DNA from 2 places in the Labrys sedimenti genome. Region 2 is predicted to be linked to the other one. Evidence: riboswitches for the same ligand, from Rfam matches in the RefSeq annotation. Region 2 holds a riboswitch; the other holds the start of a gene.
What was found. A riboswitch is a leader RNA that binds a small molecule or an ion and turns the genes downstream of it on or off. The one in region 2 is predicted to bind thiamine pyrophosphate.

Region 1: it holds a riboswitch for thiamine pyrophosphate, as region 2 does, so the genes downstream of both, thiB (thiamine ABC transporter substrate binding subunit) here and thiC (phosphomethylpyrimidine synthase ThiC) in region 2, are expected to answer to the same signal.

Annotation. Positions count from the first base shown of each region.
Region 1 covers NZ_JAXOUF010000002.1:1,004,605-1,012,224, forward strand. Annotated here, with positions in the region: gene U1R88_RS11050 (DUF5682 family protein) at 1-826, shown strand, start outside; gene U1R88_RS11055 (VWA domain-containing protein) at 846-2,030, shown strand; TPP riboswitch at 2,135-2,247, shown strand; gene thiB (thiamine ABC transporter substrate binding subunit) at 2,301-3,314, shown strand; gene U1R88_RS11065 (ABC transporter permease subunit) at 3,352-4,908, shown strand; gene U1R88_RS11070 (thiamine ABC transporter ATP-binding protein) at 4,892-5,524, shown strand; gene ade (adenine deaminase) at 5,687-7,390, shown strand; gene U1R88_RS11080 (NAD(P)H-dependent oxidoreductase) at 7,578-7,620, shown strand, end outside.
Region 2 covers NZ_JAXOUF010000003.1:399,031-406,650, reverse strand. Annotated here, with positions in the region: gene U1R88_RS13495 (glycerol-3-phosphate dehydrogenase/oxidase) at 1-48, shown strand, start outside; gene U1R88_RS13490 (class I fructose-bisphosphate aldolase) at 14-835, shown strand; gene U1R88_RS13485 (FGGY-family carbohydrate kinase) at 832-2,328, shown strand; gene U1R88_RS13480 (GMC family oxidoreductase) at 2,325-3,941, shown strand; gene U1R88_RS13475 (hypothetical protein) at 4,036-4,341, shown strand; TPP riboswitch at 4,426-4,533, shown strand; gene thiC (phosphomethylpyrimidine synthase ThiC) at 4,636-6,477, shown strand; gene thiO (glycine oxidase ThiO) at 6,461-7,468, shown strand; gene thiS (sulfur carrier protein ThiS) at 7,465-7,620, shown strand, end outside.

The DNA of each region.
Region 1 (7,620 bases), on a different contig from region 2:
TGTTCGGCTGCTTGCCGATCTGGTGCGATTGTGCCTGATGTCCGATCTGCCCCAGGCAGCCGAGCGTTGCATCGGCTTGCTGCAGGCGGCGGCGGTGGATGCGGCCGATGTGGTCAGCCTGATGCAGGCCGTGCCGCCTCTGGTCTCCGTTCTGCGTTATGGCACGGCCCGCAAGATGCCGACCGAGGCGCTCGCTTCGCTCGCCAAGGCGATGGCCGTCGAGGTCAATGCCGGCCTGGGACTGGCGGCGGCCAACCTCGATGACGATGCCGCGGCGGCTATGCGCAAGGCGATGGTGGAGTTCGACGACGCCCTCAATCTGCTGGATGACTCCCATCTCAGCCATGAATGGCTGCAGCGCCTGCGCCATCTCAGCGGTGACGCATCCGTTACACCCCTTATCGCAGGCCTTGGCCTGAGGCGGCTTTACGATCGATCCGCGCTGGGAGAGGGCGAGGCTGCGGTTGCTTTCTCGTGGGCGTTGTCGCCGGGCAATGCGCCCAAGGCGGCCGGGCAATGGCTGGAAGGCTTTCTCGGCAACAGCGCGGAGGTCATCCTGCAGGATCCGGCCTTGTTCGCACTCGTCGACGGCTGGCTCAACGAGCAGGAGCCCACCGACTTCACCGAAGTGCTGCCGATGCTGCGCCGGGCCTTTTCCGGATTCGGCATTAGCGAGCGCCGGCGCCTGATGGCGGAGGTGGCGAAAGCGACTTCCGGACGGCAGGCACTGCCGAAACACTCCGGCGACGATCTCGCCGCTCCGGGTTTTGCCGCCGCCTTGCCGCTGCTCACCACGATTCTGGGGCTCGACGCGTATGATCGATGAGACAAACGACGACATCGGCATGGAAGCGGCGGGGACTGCAGGCTCCCCGGGCGAACGGCGCCGGCGTTGGCGCCTGGCTCTGGGCGGGGACGACGATACCGATCTCTCGCCGGACGATGTCCGCATGGATCGCGCGCTTTCGGCGCTTTATGGCGATGGCGAGGGCGGCAAGGGAACTCCAGGCCGGCGCGGCGGCCTGGGCGGCTCGGCGCCGCGCGTGGCGCGCTGGCTCGGCGATATCCGGGAGTTCTTTCCCACGCCCGTGGTGCAGGTGATCCAGCGCGACGCCTTCGAGCGCCTCAACCTCAAGGCGATGATGCTGGAACCGGAGTTTCTCGCCACGCTCGAGGCGGACGTTCATCTGATCGCAGATCTCATCAGCCTGCGCTCGGCCATGCCGGACAAAACCAAGGACACCGCCCGCATGGTGGTGAAGAAGGTGGTCGACGAATTGATGAAGCGTCTTGCCCAGGCCACGGCCGAAACCATCCGAGGCGCGGTGTTGCGCGGCAGGCGCACCAGCCGGCCGCGTTACAACGACATCGACTGGCCGCGCACCATCACGGCCAATCTGCGCCATTGGCAGGAGCAGTACCGGACCGTGGTGCCCGAAAGGCTGGTCGGCCATGCCCGGCAGACGCGGACGAAGGCCGAGCTCGATCAGGTCATCCTCTGCGTGGACCAGTCGGGCTCGATGGCGACGTCCGTGGTCTACTCCTCGATCTTTGCGGCGGTGATGGCCTCGCTGCCGGTGATCGAGACCAAGCTCGTCTGTTTCGATACCCAGATCATCGATCTGTCAGAGGAACTCGCCGACCCTGTCGAGGTGCTGTTCGGCGTGCAACTCGGCGGCGGTACGGACATCAATGCGGCGCTGGCCTATTGCCAGGGCCTGGTCTCCCAACCGGCCAAGACTCATCTCGTGCTGATCACCGATCTCTACGAAGGCGGCAATGCCGCGGAGATGCTCGGGCGGGCCGCGGCACTGGTGGCCAGTGGCGTCAATCTCATTGTGCTGCTTGCCTTGTCCGATGATGGACGGCCGGGCTTCGATGCCAATCATGCCCAGAAATTCGCGGCGCTGGGCTGCCCGGTCTTCGCCTGCACGCCCGACCAGTTCCCGGACATGATGGCGCATGCGCTCAAGCGCTCCGACCTGCAGGAATGGGCAGCCGGGCAGGACATCGCGACGGTCCGGGCCTGAGGGAACCACCGGTCGGATCGGCACATCTTTAGCGTGCGCTCTTTGGGAGCAGCCGGCTCCCGCAAAACAGGCTTTCCCTCGTCCCGGGAAAACGCTAACACGGGAATCGTCTCATGGGGTGCCCGCAAGGGCTGAGAAGACGACGGCCGCAAGCGACGTCTAACCCATCGAACCTGATCCGGGTTGTGCCGGCGGAGGGATGAGCTTCGAAGCTTTCAGCTTCACCTCGATTTTCTTCACCGCCGTCATCCGTATCGAACCGTTTTCGACATGGAGGACGCTATGCTGAGGAAATTGCTCGCCGCTCTTGCACTGGCCACCGTCGCCACGACGGCCTCGGCGCAGGACAAGCCGGTGCTTACCGTCTACACCTATGAGAGCTTCTCCGGCGAATATGGACCCGGCAAGCCGCTGCAGACCGCCTTCGAGGCCAAGTGCAACTGCAAGCTGACCTATGTCACTGCGGATGATGGTGGCGCCCTCTTTGCCAAGCTCAAGCTCGAAGGGGCCTCGACCAAGGCCGACGTCGTCGTCGGGCTCGACGACAATCTGATGGGAGAGGCGGAAAAGTCCGGCCTGTTCGCGCCGCATGGCGTGGCAGCCGAGAAGCTCTCTCTGCCCGAGCCTTGGACCAACAAGACTTTCATTCCCTATGACTGGGGCTATTTCGCCTTCGTCTATGACAGCGACAAGCTCAAGAACCCGCCGGCCAGCCTGAAGGATCTGGTCGACGACAAGAACGGCCCCAAGCTGGTGATCGAGGATCCGCGCACCTCGACGCCGGGCCTCGGCCTGCTCGCCTGGATGAAGGCCGTCTATGGCGACAAGGCTTCCGATGCCTGGAAATCGCTGAAGCCTCGCATCGTCACGGTCACCTCGGGCTGGTCGGAAGCCTATGGCCTCTTCCTGAAGGGCGAGGCCGACATGGTGCTCTCCTATTCGACCTCGCCCGCCTATCACATCGGTGCCGAGAAGAAGACCAACTACAAGGCCGCGATGTTTCCTGAGGGGCACCAGACCCAGGTCGAGGTCGCCGGATTGATCCAGACCTCCAAGCAGCAGGATCTCGGGCGGCAATTCCTCACCTTCCTCATATCCGATGAGGCCCAGGCCGTCCTGCCCGAGACCAACTGGATGTATCCGGCGAGGACGCCGGCTGCCGGCCTGCCGGAGAGCTTCAAGGCCGTTGCCGTTCCGGCCAAGGCCCTGATGGCGGATCCGGCCAAGCTCGCCGAGAACCGCAAGGCCTGGATCGACGAATGGCTGGCCGCCATGGCGAAGTGAGCAGGGATGTGAGAAGGCGCTTGCTGCCTCATCCTCGATGCCCGGCCTGATTCTCCTCGGCGGCCTCGCCGCACTCGTGCTCACCGCGCTCGCCAGCCTGTTTCTCGCGGCCGGCGGCGACGCCTGGCAGGGCAATGTCGGCTATCTCGTCTCGATTGCCGGGTTCACCGTCTATCAGGCGCTGCTGTCCACCTTGCTGTCGCTCTCGTTCGGGGCGTGCGTCGCCCTGGCGCTGGCGCGGCGGCAATTTCCGGGACGCCGGCTGCTGCTGGCCCTGTTCGGGGTCGCGGCGGCGCTGCCCTCGATCGTGGCCGTGTTCGCCTTTGCCGGCATCTATGGCCGGGCGGGCATTGCCAACACCGTGCTGGGCGCCATCGGCCTGCCGGCCATCTCGCTCTATGGGCTGACCGGCATCCTGCTGGTACATGTCTTCTTCAACGGCGCCTTTGCCAGCCGAGTGTTCCTCGCGGCGCTGGAGACCGTGCCGGGAGAGCATTGGCGGCTGGCAACCTCATTCGGCATGCCCCCTACCACGATCTTTCGCCGCATCGATTGGCCGGTGCTGAAGCGAGATCTGCCGGCGCTGGGGCTCCTGATCTTCATCGCCTGTGCGACGTCCTTCGCCATCCCCCTTACGCTCGGAGGCGGGCCGGGCAGCGCCACATTCGAGGTCGCGATCTACCAGGCCATCCATTCCGATGCCGACTTCGCCAGGGCCGCAGTGCTGGCCCTGTTGCAGATCGCCGCCATGGCGTTGCTGGTGACGCTCGCCGCGCCCTTGCTGGTGCGCCCACCGGAGGCAGCGAGCGTGGGACGCAGGCTGGAGAGGCCCGATCGGGAAACTGGCTGGTTGCGCCTGGTGGACGCGCTGGTCATCGGCCTTGCCCTGCTTCTCCTGCTGCCACCCTTGCTCGCGGTCATTCATGCCGGCCGCACACTGGCGGCTGGCGTCGATCCACAGGTGCCCCGGGCGCTCGCGACCAGTCTGGTGGTTGCATTGGCGGCCGCCTTGCTGGCGCTGGCCGCCGCCCTCCTGCTGTCGCGTTCGCGCTTGTCGCTGGCAGGGCAGGGCTGGCCGCGCCTTGCCCGGCTGATGGCTGCAGCCCCTTTGCTCACCCTGGCCGCTCCGCCATTGGCCTTCGCCGCGGGCCTCTACGTGATCGCCCGGGCGCTGGGCGTGACCGATTTCGTGGCGATGCCGGCTCTCATCCTGGTCAACGCCATGATGGCACTGCCTTTCGTGCACCGGCTCGTCGATCCGCCCATGGCTCTGGCTGAGGAGCGGTATGGCCGACTGGCCGACAATCTCGGCCTGACCGGCTGGGCGCGGTTGCGTCTGGTCGAGTGGCCCTTGCTGGCTCCTTCGGCCACGGCGGGTTTCGCCCTCGCCATGGCGCTTTCGCTCGGCGATCTCGGAGTGGTGGCCCTGTTCGGCTCGCAGAGCCTGGTGACACTGCCGGCCTTGCTCTATGCCAAGCTCGGCTCCTATCGTGTCGCCGAGGCGGATGGTATCGCTGCGCTGCTTGCCGGTCTGGTGCTCGTGCTGTTCCTGGTGGCTGGGCGGTTTGGAGGCCGGCATGCTCGTCGTGGATAATCTCACCATCACCATAGACGACTGGACCGGACGCTACGGCCTCGCCGTTCCGCGCGGTGCGCTGGCGGCCATGGTCGGCCCCTCCGGCGGCGGTAAATCTACTTTGCTGCATGCCATTGCCGGTTTCGAAAAGCCGGAGAGCGGCAGGCTCAGCTTCGACGGGATCGATCTCCTGCCGCTGAAACCGGCCGACAGGCCGGTGGCCATCGTCTTCCAGGACCATAATCTCCTGCCCAACCTCACCGCCTTGCAGAACGCCGGTCTTGCCCTGTCGCCATCCCTTCGGCTCTCGGCGGCAGATCGCCAGGCCATCTCGGCGATGCTCGACCATGTCGATCTGGCCGGCATGGAAATGCGCCTGCCTTCAGAGCTCTCCGGTGGTCAACGCCAGCGTGTCGCGCTCGCGCGCGCCATGCTGACCACGCGCCCGCTGCTGCTGCTCGACGAACCGCTGACGGGGCTCGACCCCACCATGCGTGCCGACATGATCGACCTCATCGATACGCTGCGTCGTGAGAAAAACCTGACCGTGCTGATGACCACGCATACGCCCGAGGATGTCGAGGGCAGGGCCGATCAGGTCATCACGGTTGCAGATGGGCGGGTGGTCGCCTGACAAGGCTTCGAACTCGGGGTAAAAGCTATTGAGTCGCTCGCTGTGGCGTCTTTTACCTGGGAGCGCGGACGTCCTCGTCCGCTCTTGGAAACACTCCGCTTGCGGATAGGAAGAGCGGACGAGGACGTCCGCGCTCCCAGGACATTGGAAGGAATCGCCCGGATGGACGCCCGTGAACTCGCCCGATTGATCGCCCAGGGGCGGGGCACCGAGCCGGCGGATCTGGTGATCAAGAATGTGCGCCTGCTCGACCTCGTCAGCGGCGATCTCACCGAGACCGATATTGCCATCGGCGGGGACCGTATCGTGGGGACCTATGCCAGCTATCGCGGCCGGCGCGAGATCGACGGGCGCGGGCTCGTGGCGGTGCCCGGTTTCATCGACACGCATCTTCACGTCGAATCCTCGTTGGTCACCCCTTCCGAATTCGACCGCTGCGTCCTCCGGCATGGCGTGACCACGGCCATCTGTGATCCACACGAGATTTCCAACGTGGTGGGCGCCGATGGCATCCGCTATTTTCTGGAAGCGGCCGGTGAGACGGCGTTGGACCTGCGCGTCCAGCTCTCGAGCTGCGTGCCCTCGACCCATCTGGAGACCGCCGGCGCAAGGCTCGAGGCTGCGGATCTCGCACCCTTCAAGAACCATCCCCGCGTGATCGGCCTTGCGGAGTTCATGAATTTTCCGGGCGTGATCAATGCCGATCCTGCCTGCCTCGCCAAGCTATTGCCGTTCCAGGACGGCCATATCGACGGCCATGCCCCGCTTCTCATCGGCACGGATCTGAATGCCTATCTCACCGCCCGCATCCGTACCGACCATGAGACGACGACGGCCAGGGAAGGTCGGGAAAAGCTTGCCAAGGGCATGACGCTGCTGATCCGGGAAGGCTCCGTTTCCAAGGACCTGCACGCCCTTGCCGAACTGATCACGGTGAGGAACTCGCCCTATCTCGCCTTCTGCACCGACGACCGCAATCCCCTCGACATTGCCGAGGAGGGGCATCTCGATTTCATGATCCGCACCGCCATCGCCCTCGGCGCCGAGCCGCTGGCGGCCTATCGCACCGCGACCCTGTCGGCGGCCATGGCTTTCGGCCTCAAGGATCGCGGCGTGATCGCGCCCGGCAAGCGGGCCGACATCGTGCTCATCGAGGATCTGGAGCATTGCGCCGTGCGCCAGGTGATCAGCGCCGGCCGGCTGGTGGAGGACGGCTTGTTCGAGGGGCGGACCCGCATTGCGCCGGTGGGGCTCGGCTCGATGAGGGCCCCTCGCGTTTCGGCGATCGATTTCCGCGTGCCGGCAAGCGGGCCGACCGGGCCGGTGATGGGCGTGGTGCCTGGCAAGATCATCACCGAGCATCTGAGATTGAGCCTGCCCTATGAGAACGGCCAGCGTAATATCGACCTCGACCAGGACGTGGTGAAGGTGGCCGTGGTCGAACGGCACGGTGTCAACGGCAATATCGGGCGGGGCTTCGTCAAGGGCTTCGGGTTGAAGCGGGGGGCGATCGCCTCCTCGGTAGGGCATGATTCGCACAATATCTGCGTGGTCGGCGCCGATGACGCCGACATGGCGCTGGCGGTCAACCGCCTCGGCGAGATCGGCGGTGGCTTCGTGGTGGCCCGAGATGGCGTCATCCTGGCCGAATTGGCACTGCCGGTGGCGGGCCTGATGAGCCTGCTGACTTTCGAGGAAGTGCGAGACCGCCTGATTCCGCTGCGCGCGGCAGCCAAATCCCTTGGTGTCACCCTGGCCGAACCCTTCCTGCAGGTCGCATTCCTACCCTTGCCGGTCATCCCCCATCTCAAGATCACCGACAGGGGCATGGTCGACGTCGATCGCTTCGAATTGATAACCGCTTGAGTCATGGTCTCGACGGTGCTGCATCTGCGTTCTACACCTGCCGCTCATGCAGTATTTCGGAATCAGTTTCCGGCTAAAAACTTTTGTGATTTGAATAGAAGAATTCAACGCACAACGGTGCACCAAGCCAATTTTAGAATAAAAGTGCTTTTCTAATCGAAACGCACTTCGATTTAGAGTACCCGCGATGAAAATCCTCGTCGTTTATTGCCATCCTTGTTCGGAGAGCT
Region 2 (7,620 bases):
CAAGAAAGTCCGGATGAACCGCCTGTTCGGCGCCGGCAAATGTCTTGACGTCGCCATCGACCATGGCGTGTGCAACGAACCCTCCTTCCTCGACGGTCTGGAGGACATGGGCAAGGTCGTGCGCATGCTGGCCGATGCCGGCCCCGATGCCATCCAGATGAATTACGGCCAGGCCGACCTGCTGCAAGAGATACCGGGCAAGCACAAGCCGGCCCTGGTGATGCGCATCGACATGGGCAATCCCTACAACCGCCAGCGCCATCGCGAGATGTGGGCCCTCTTGCAGAACGCGCAGGATCCCATCGCCCCGGCACTGCGCATGGATGCGGCCTGCGTGGTGGTCAATCTCTTCATGCTGCCGGACGAGCCGGGCCTGTTCCGGCAATGCATCGAAAACATTTCGCGGGTGGCGCAGGACTGCGAAAAATACGGCATGCCGCTGATGATCGAGCCGCTAGTGATGCAGCCGGCCAGCGAGCGCGGCGGCTATCTCGTCGATGGCGACGCGGAAAAGATCGTGACGCTGGTGCGCCTTGCCCGCGAGCTCGGCGCCGATATCGTCAAGGCCGACCCGACCAGCGACCCCGCCGACTTCCATCGCGTGGTCGAGGCCGCCCGCTGCCCCGTGCTGGTGCGCGGCGGCGGCAAGGCGGACCTGCGCCAGGTCTTCGCCAATTCCCACGCTTTGATGCGCCAGGGCGCGCATGGCATGGTCTATGGCCGCAACATCTACCAGCACGACAATCCCGCCCGCGTGGTCAAGGCGCTGATGGCGATGATCCATCAGGGCGCCGACGACGGCGAGGCCTGGGCCATCTACGAGGCTGCAGCGTGAGCCACTATCTCCTCGGCATCGACGCCGGCAATACCGTGGTCAAGGCCGTCCTGTTCGATCTCGACGGACGGGTCCTGGTGCGGGCTGCGCTCGACGGCCAATCCCGCCAGCCCCGGCCCGGCTATGTCGAGCGCGACATCGCCGAACTCTGGGTCAATGCCGCCACGGTGATCCGGCGCTGCCTGGACGAGGCCGGCGTCGAAGGCGGGCAAGTCATCGGCATCGGCACGGCCGGCCACGGCAACGGCCTCTATGTGCTCGACCGGCACGACCAGCCGCTGATCGGCATCCAGTCGATCGACAACCGGGCGGCCGAGCTCGCTGCTGGGCTGCGCGCCTCGCCTGTCGCCGACGCCCTCTATCCGCTCTGCCTGCAGCGGCCCTGGCCGGCCCAGACGGCAACGCTGCTGCTCTGGCTCAAGCAGAACCGGCCCGACCTCTATGCCCGGGCCGGCACCGCCTTCCTGTGCAAGGACGCGATGACGTTGCTGCTCACCGGCAGGCGCGTCTCCGATTTTTCGGACATGAGCGGCGCGGGCCTGCTGCGCCTGCCAGAGCGGCGCTACGACGAAGCCCTGCTCGCGGCCTATGGGCTTACGGATGCCATGGGGCTGCTGCCTGAACTCGTCGAGTCCGAGGCTTCGGCCGGCGGCGTCACCGCCAGCGCCGCGGCGGCCACCGGGCTCGCCGAAGGAACGCCTGTCGCCGCCGGCTTCTTCGACATCATCGCCTCGATGATCGGCTCCGGTGTCAACACGCCCGGCGAGGCGGCCATCGTGGCGGGCACCTGGAGCATCAACCAGGTGGTGCGCGAAACGCCGCTGGCCGATGAGAGCGTGTTCCACGCCTCGACCTGGCGCTGGGATCGCTATGTCGCCGTCGAATCCAGCGCCACCTCGGCGGTCAATCTCGAATGGTTCGTGCGCGAATTCGGCGGCGGGCATGGCCCCGCCGCGTTCGAGGCCTGCAATGAGCTGGTGGCTTCGGTCGCGCCCCATCCGGAATTGCCGCTGTTCCTGCCCTTCCTGTTCGGCGCCTCCACCCATCCCGACGCGCGCGGCGCCTTCATCGGCCTCGCCGGCTGGCACGGCAAGGCGGAGATGCTGCATGCGCTCTATGAGGGCGTGGTCTTCGAACATCGCCGTCATATCGAGCGCCTGCGCCGCGCCGGCGCCGAGATCACGCGTGCCGCGCTGTCCGGCGGCGGCTCGCGCAGCCCGGTCTGGTGCCAGATGTTCGCCGATATCCTCGATCTGCCCGTCACCGTGGCCGAGTGCCAGGAGACCGGTGCGCTGGGCGCGGCGATCGCGGCGGGCGTCGCGGCCGGCTCCTTTGCAACGCTCGATGACGGCATCGCCGCCATGGTGCGCCAGGCCGCGCAATACCAGCCCCGTACCCAGGACAGGGGCCTCCTGGAGGCGCGCTATCGCCTCTATTGCGGCCTCGCGGATGCTATGCCCGATCACTGGAAACGCTACCGCGAGGGTGCATGAGCGAACGTATCGATCTCGGTGCCTACGACTATGTCGTCGTTGGCGCCGGCTCCGGCGGCTGCGTACTGGCCAACCGGCTCTCCGCCGATCCCAACGCCAGGGTGCTGCTGCTCGAAGCCGGCGGCTCGGACCGCTATCACTGGATCCACATTCCGGTCGGCTATCTCTATTGCATGGGCAATCCGCGCACCGACTGGGGCTACCGGACCGTGGCCGAGCCGGGCCTGAACGGGCGCTCGCTCGCTTATCCGCGCGGCCGGGTAATGGGGGGCTGCTCCTCCATCAACGGCATGATCTATATGCGCGGCCAGGCCGCCGACTATGACCAATGGCAGCAGCTCGGCAATACAGGCTGGGGCTGGGACGACGTGCTGCCGCTGTTCCGGCGCTCGGAAAACCACCATGCCGGAAGCACGCCCCTCCATGGCGCGAATGGCGAACTGCGTGTCGAGCGCCAGCGCCTGTCCTGGCCCATTCTGGACTCGGTGCGCGAGGCGGCCGAGGAACTCGGCGTGCCCCAGATCGACGACTTCAATGCCGGCGACAACACCGGTTCGGCCTATTTCGAGGTCAACCAGAAGGCCGGCTTTCGCTTCAACGCCGTCAGGGCCTTCATAAATCCCATCAAGCAGCGCAAGAACCTCACCATTCTCACGGGGGCGATGGCCGAGCGGATCCGCGTTGCCGGCGGACGCACCGAAGGCCTCGAATTGAGCCTGGACGGCAAGCCGGCCCGAGTCTCGGTCAAGCGCGAGCTGGTGCTGACGGCCGGCGCCATCGGCACGCCTCAGCTCCTGCAGCTGTCCGGCATCGGGCCGGCAGCGCTCCTGGCCAGGCACGGCATCCCGCTCGTGCTCGACGCGTCGGGGGTCGGCGAGAACCTGCAGGACCATCTGCAGATCCGCACCATCTTCAAGATCAGCGGCGCGCGCACCCTCAACGAGTGGCAGGCCTCGCTGCTGGGCAAGGCTGAGATCGCCCTCACCTATGCGCTCAAGCGTTCGGGACCGATGGCGATGGCGCCGAGCCAGCTCGGCATCTTCATGAAATCGGATCCGCGCTTTGCCGACGCCAATATCGAGTTCCACGTCCAGCCCCTGTCGCTCGACGCTTTCGGCTCGCCGCTGCATCCCTTCCCGGCCATCACCGTCTCCGTCTGCAATCTCCGGCCGGAAGCGCGCGGCCATGTCCGCATCGTCTCGCCGGATGTCCGGACCCATCCGGAAATCGCGCCGAACTACCTCTCCACGGAAGGCGACCGTGTGGTCGCGGCCGATTCGATCCGCGCGGCCCGCCGCCTGATGGCGACCCAACGCATGCAGGCCTTCAGGCCGGAAGAACTGAAGCCAGGGCCAGCGATCCAGTCGGCGGATGATCTGGCAAAGGCCGCCGGCGACATCGCCACAACCATCTTCCACCCTGTCGGCACGGCCCGGATGGGCACCGACGCGGCGGCGGTGGTCGACCCTCAGCTGCGCCTGCGCGGTATTTCAGGCCTGCGCATCGCCGATGCCTCTGTCATGCCGACCATCGTCTCCGGCAACACCCATGCGCCCGTGGTGATGATCGCCGAGAAGGCCTCCGACATGATCGCTGCGGCCTGGCGGGGGTGAGAAGCGACAATGACCTGCCACTAGAACCGACCAGCTTGACAGCGGCATGGGCACACCGTCTTGATTGCGGTATCCGATATCCAATGGTGCTGCCATGTGGGCGATGTTCAAAGGTCTGCTGTCAGGCTCGAAGAGTTTAAATACCCTCCTTGGGTCGGTAGTCTTCAGTACGCCGCAGGAGCATGGCAATTACGCACATTCATTCCTGGAATGGCGCGTCAAGAAAACGCTGGATGACAGGTCGCTGGTCATTGGCCTCTCCATGAAGCCGGACGGATATGCTGGCGCCGAAGGGTCGCCAACCAATTACATGAATTTCGATCTCGACACGGCCATTCGACTTCGCGACCACCTCGATCGCTGCATCGAATTCGTGCGTGAGCAGGGCAAGCGCCCGTAGCACAGAAGCCACAGCCTCTCTCCTTCCAAGACAATGCGACAATCCTTCCCTCTGGACGCAGGCCGATTCCGGGTCTAACCTTGGAATCGTTCCGAGGGGTGTCCTGCGCAAGCAGGGCTGAGATGGCCTAGAGCCGAACCCTTCGAACCTGATCCGGGTCATGCCGGCGAAGGGACGGGAACAGGGCTTTGGCTGTATTCTTTGGCTTGAAGCCCCCGAAGCTGGCTGCGATGCCGGTTCGGCCCAGACAATCGTCGCCCCGGATCTCCATGACTCGCAATGAGGAGGAGATCCATGAACGTCCAAACCCCAAAGACCAAAATCGCCGCGCCGCAAAGCGTGACCACCGGTCCGATCGCCGGCTCCCGCAAGGTCTATGCGGCTCCCGCTTCGCACCCTGCGATGCGGGTGCCCTTCCGCGAGATCGCGCTGAGCGACGCCTCGCTCGCCCCTATCCGCGTCTACGATCCCTCCGGCCCCTATACCGAGGATGGCGCCAGCATCGATCTGAAGCAGGGCCTGCCGACCCTGCGCGAGGACTGGATCGCCGCACGCCGCTTCGGCGCGATCGAAGGCCGGATCGTCAAGCCGGAGGACAACGGCAATGTCTCCGCCGACAGGTTGGTGGCGCCGTGCCCGGCGACACGCAAGCTGCGCCGCGGCGCCGACGGCCAACTCGTCACACAATATGAATTCGCCAGGGCCGGCATCGTCACCGAAGAGATGGTCTACGCCGCCTTCCGCGAGAATCTCGCCCGTGAGAAAGCCCTCGAAGGCGCAGCCGAGCGCCGGGCCGACGGTGAGGATTTCGGCGCGGCCATTCCTGAATTCGTCACGCCGGAATTCGTGCGCGACGAGATCGCCCTGGGCCGGGCCATCCTGCCCGCCAACATCAACCATCTCGAGCTCGAGCCGATGGTGATTGGCCGCAACTTCCTGGTGAAGGTCAACGCCAATATCGGCAATTCCGCCGTCACATCGGGTGCGGCCGAGGAGGTGGAGAAGCTGGTCTGGGCCACGCGCTGGGGCGCCGACACAGTGATGGACCTCTCCACCGGGCGCAACATCCACAACATCCGCTCCTGGATCCTGCGCAATTCGCCGGTGCCGATCGGCACGGTGCCGATCTACCAGGCGCTGGAGAAGGTCGACGGCGACCCGCTCAAGCTCGACTGGGAGGTGTTCAAGGACACGCTGATCGAGCAGGCCGAGCAGGGCGTTGACTATTTCACCATCCATGCCGGCGTTCGCCTCGCCCATGTGCCGCTCACCGCCAGCCGCGTCACCGGCATCGTCTCGCGCGGCGGCTCGATCATGGCGCGCTGGTGCCTGGCCGGCCATCGCGAGAGCTTCCTCTATGAGCATTTCGGCGACATCTGCGACATCATGCGCCGCTATGACGTCTCCTTCTCGCTCGGCGACGGCCTGCGCCCCGGCTCGATCGCCGATGCCAACGACGCCGCGCAGTTCGCCGAGCTGGAGACGCTGGGCGAACTGACCAAGATCGCGTGGGATCGGGGCTGCCAGGTGATGATCGAGGGTCCTGGTCATGTGCCCATGCACAAGATCAAGCAGAATATGGACAAGCAGCTCGCCGCCTGCGGCGAAGCACCCTTCTACACGCTCGGGCCGCTGACGACCGACATCGCGCCGGGCTACGACCACATCACCTCCGGCATCGGTGCGGCAATGATCGGCTGGTTCGGCACGGCCATGCTCTGCTACGTCACGCCGAAGGAGCATCTCGGTCTGCCCAACCGCGACGACGTCAAGACCGGCGTGATCACCTATCGCATCGCCGCCCATGCCGCCGATCTCGCCAAGGGCCATCCGGCCGCCAAGATTCGTGACGACGCCCTGTCGCAGGCACGCTTCGACTTCCGCTGGGAGGACCAGTTCAACCTCTCCCTCGATCCGGATACCGCGCGCGCTTATCACGACGAGACGCTGCCCAAGGACGTGCACAAGGTCGCGCATTTCTGCTCGATGTGCGGGCCGAAATTCTGCTCGATGAAGATCACACAGGATCTGCGTGACGAGGTCCGGGCGATGGAGGAAGCCGCGCGGCAGGGCATGGCGGAGAAATCGCGCGAATTCCTCGAACAGGGCGGGGCCCTCTATGTCCCGGCCGAATGACGTCAAGCGCGTCACCGTGGTGGGGGCCGGCGTCGCCGGCCTCGTCACGGCGATGGAATGCGCTTCCCGTGGCGCCGACGTCGAGATCCTGGAGCGTAGCGAAGTCCTGGGTGCCCAGGCCTGTTCCTGGCTGGCGGGCGGCATGCTGGCGCCCTGGTGCGAGCGTGAAAGCGCCGAGATCGAGGTCGAGCGGCGCGGCGAACTCGCGCTCACCTGGTGGCCGCGCCATGTGCAGGAAACCGTGCAGCGCGGCACATTGGTGGTCGCACCGGCTCGCGACGGCAGCGAGATCGCCCGTTTCGCCCGTCGCACCCAGGCGCATGTCCCGGTGGACGGGCCTGGAATCGCAACGCTCGAGCCGGACCTTGCGGGCCGCTTCCCGCAGGGCCTGTTCTTCCCGCGCGAGGCCCATCTCGACCCGAGACGGGCGCTGCAGGTGCTCGCGGGACGCCTCGCACAACTCGGCGTGAAAATCCGCTTCGGAACCGAGGCCGAGCCGCACGCCGTCGATACGGACGCCGTGATCGACTGCCGCGGCTTTGCCGCACGCAGCGAGCTGCCGGATCTGCGCGGTGTCCGGGGCGAGGCCATCCTGGTTCACGCCCCGAGCATCACCCTGTCCCGGCCCGTGCGTTTCCTGCACCCACGCTTTCCGCTCTATATCGTGCCGCGCGCCGACCATCGCTTCATGATCGGCGCCACTATGATCGAGAGCGAGCATGACGGGCCGCCGACCTTGCGCTCGACCATGGAGCTGATGGCGGCGGCGTTCAGCCTGCATCCGGCCTTCGGGGAGGCCGAGATCCTCGAACTCGAAGCCGGGCTGCGCCCCGCCTTTCCCGACAATCTGCCGCGCCTCACCGTGGTCGGGCGCGTCATCTCGCTCAACGGCCTGTTCCGCCACGGCTTCCTGCTCTCGCCGGCCCTGGCCCAGGAAGCAGCCGACCGGATCCTGCCCGTGCGGACAGCCCAGCAAGGAGTTTACGCATGACCCTCATCATCAACGGCGAGCGCCAGCAAACCGAGGCCGCCACCCTGGCACACCTGCTCGAAGCGCTCGAACTCGGCGACAGCGTGGTGGCCACCGCGATCAACGGGCGTTTCGTGCGGGCCGTCGATCGCGACCGGACGGCTCTCAAGGAC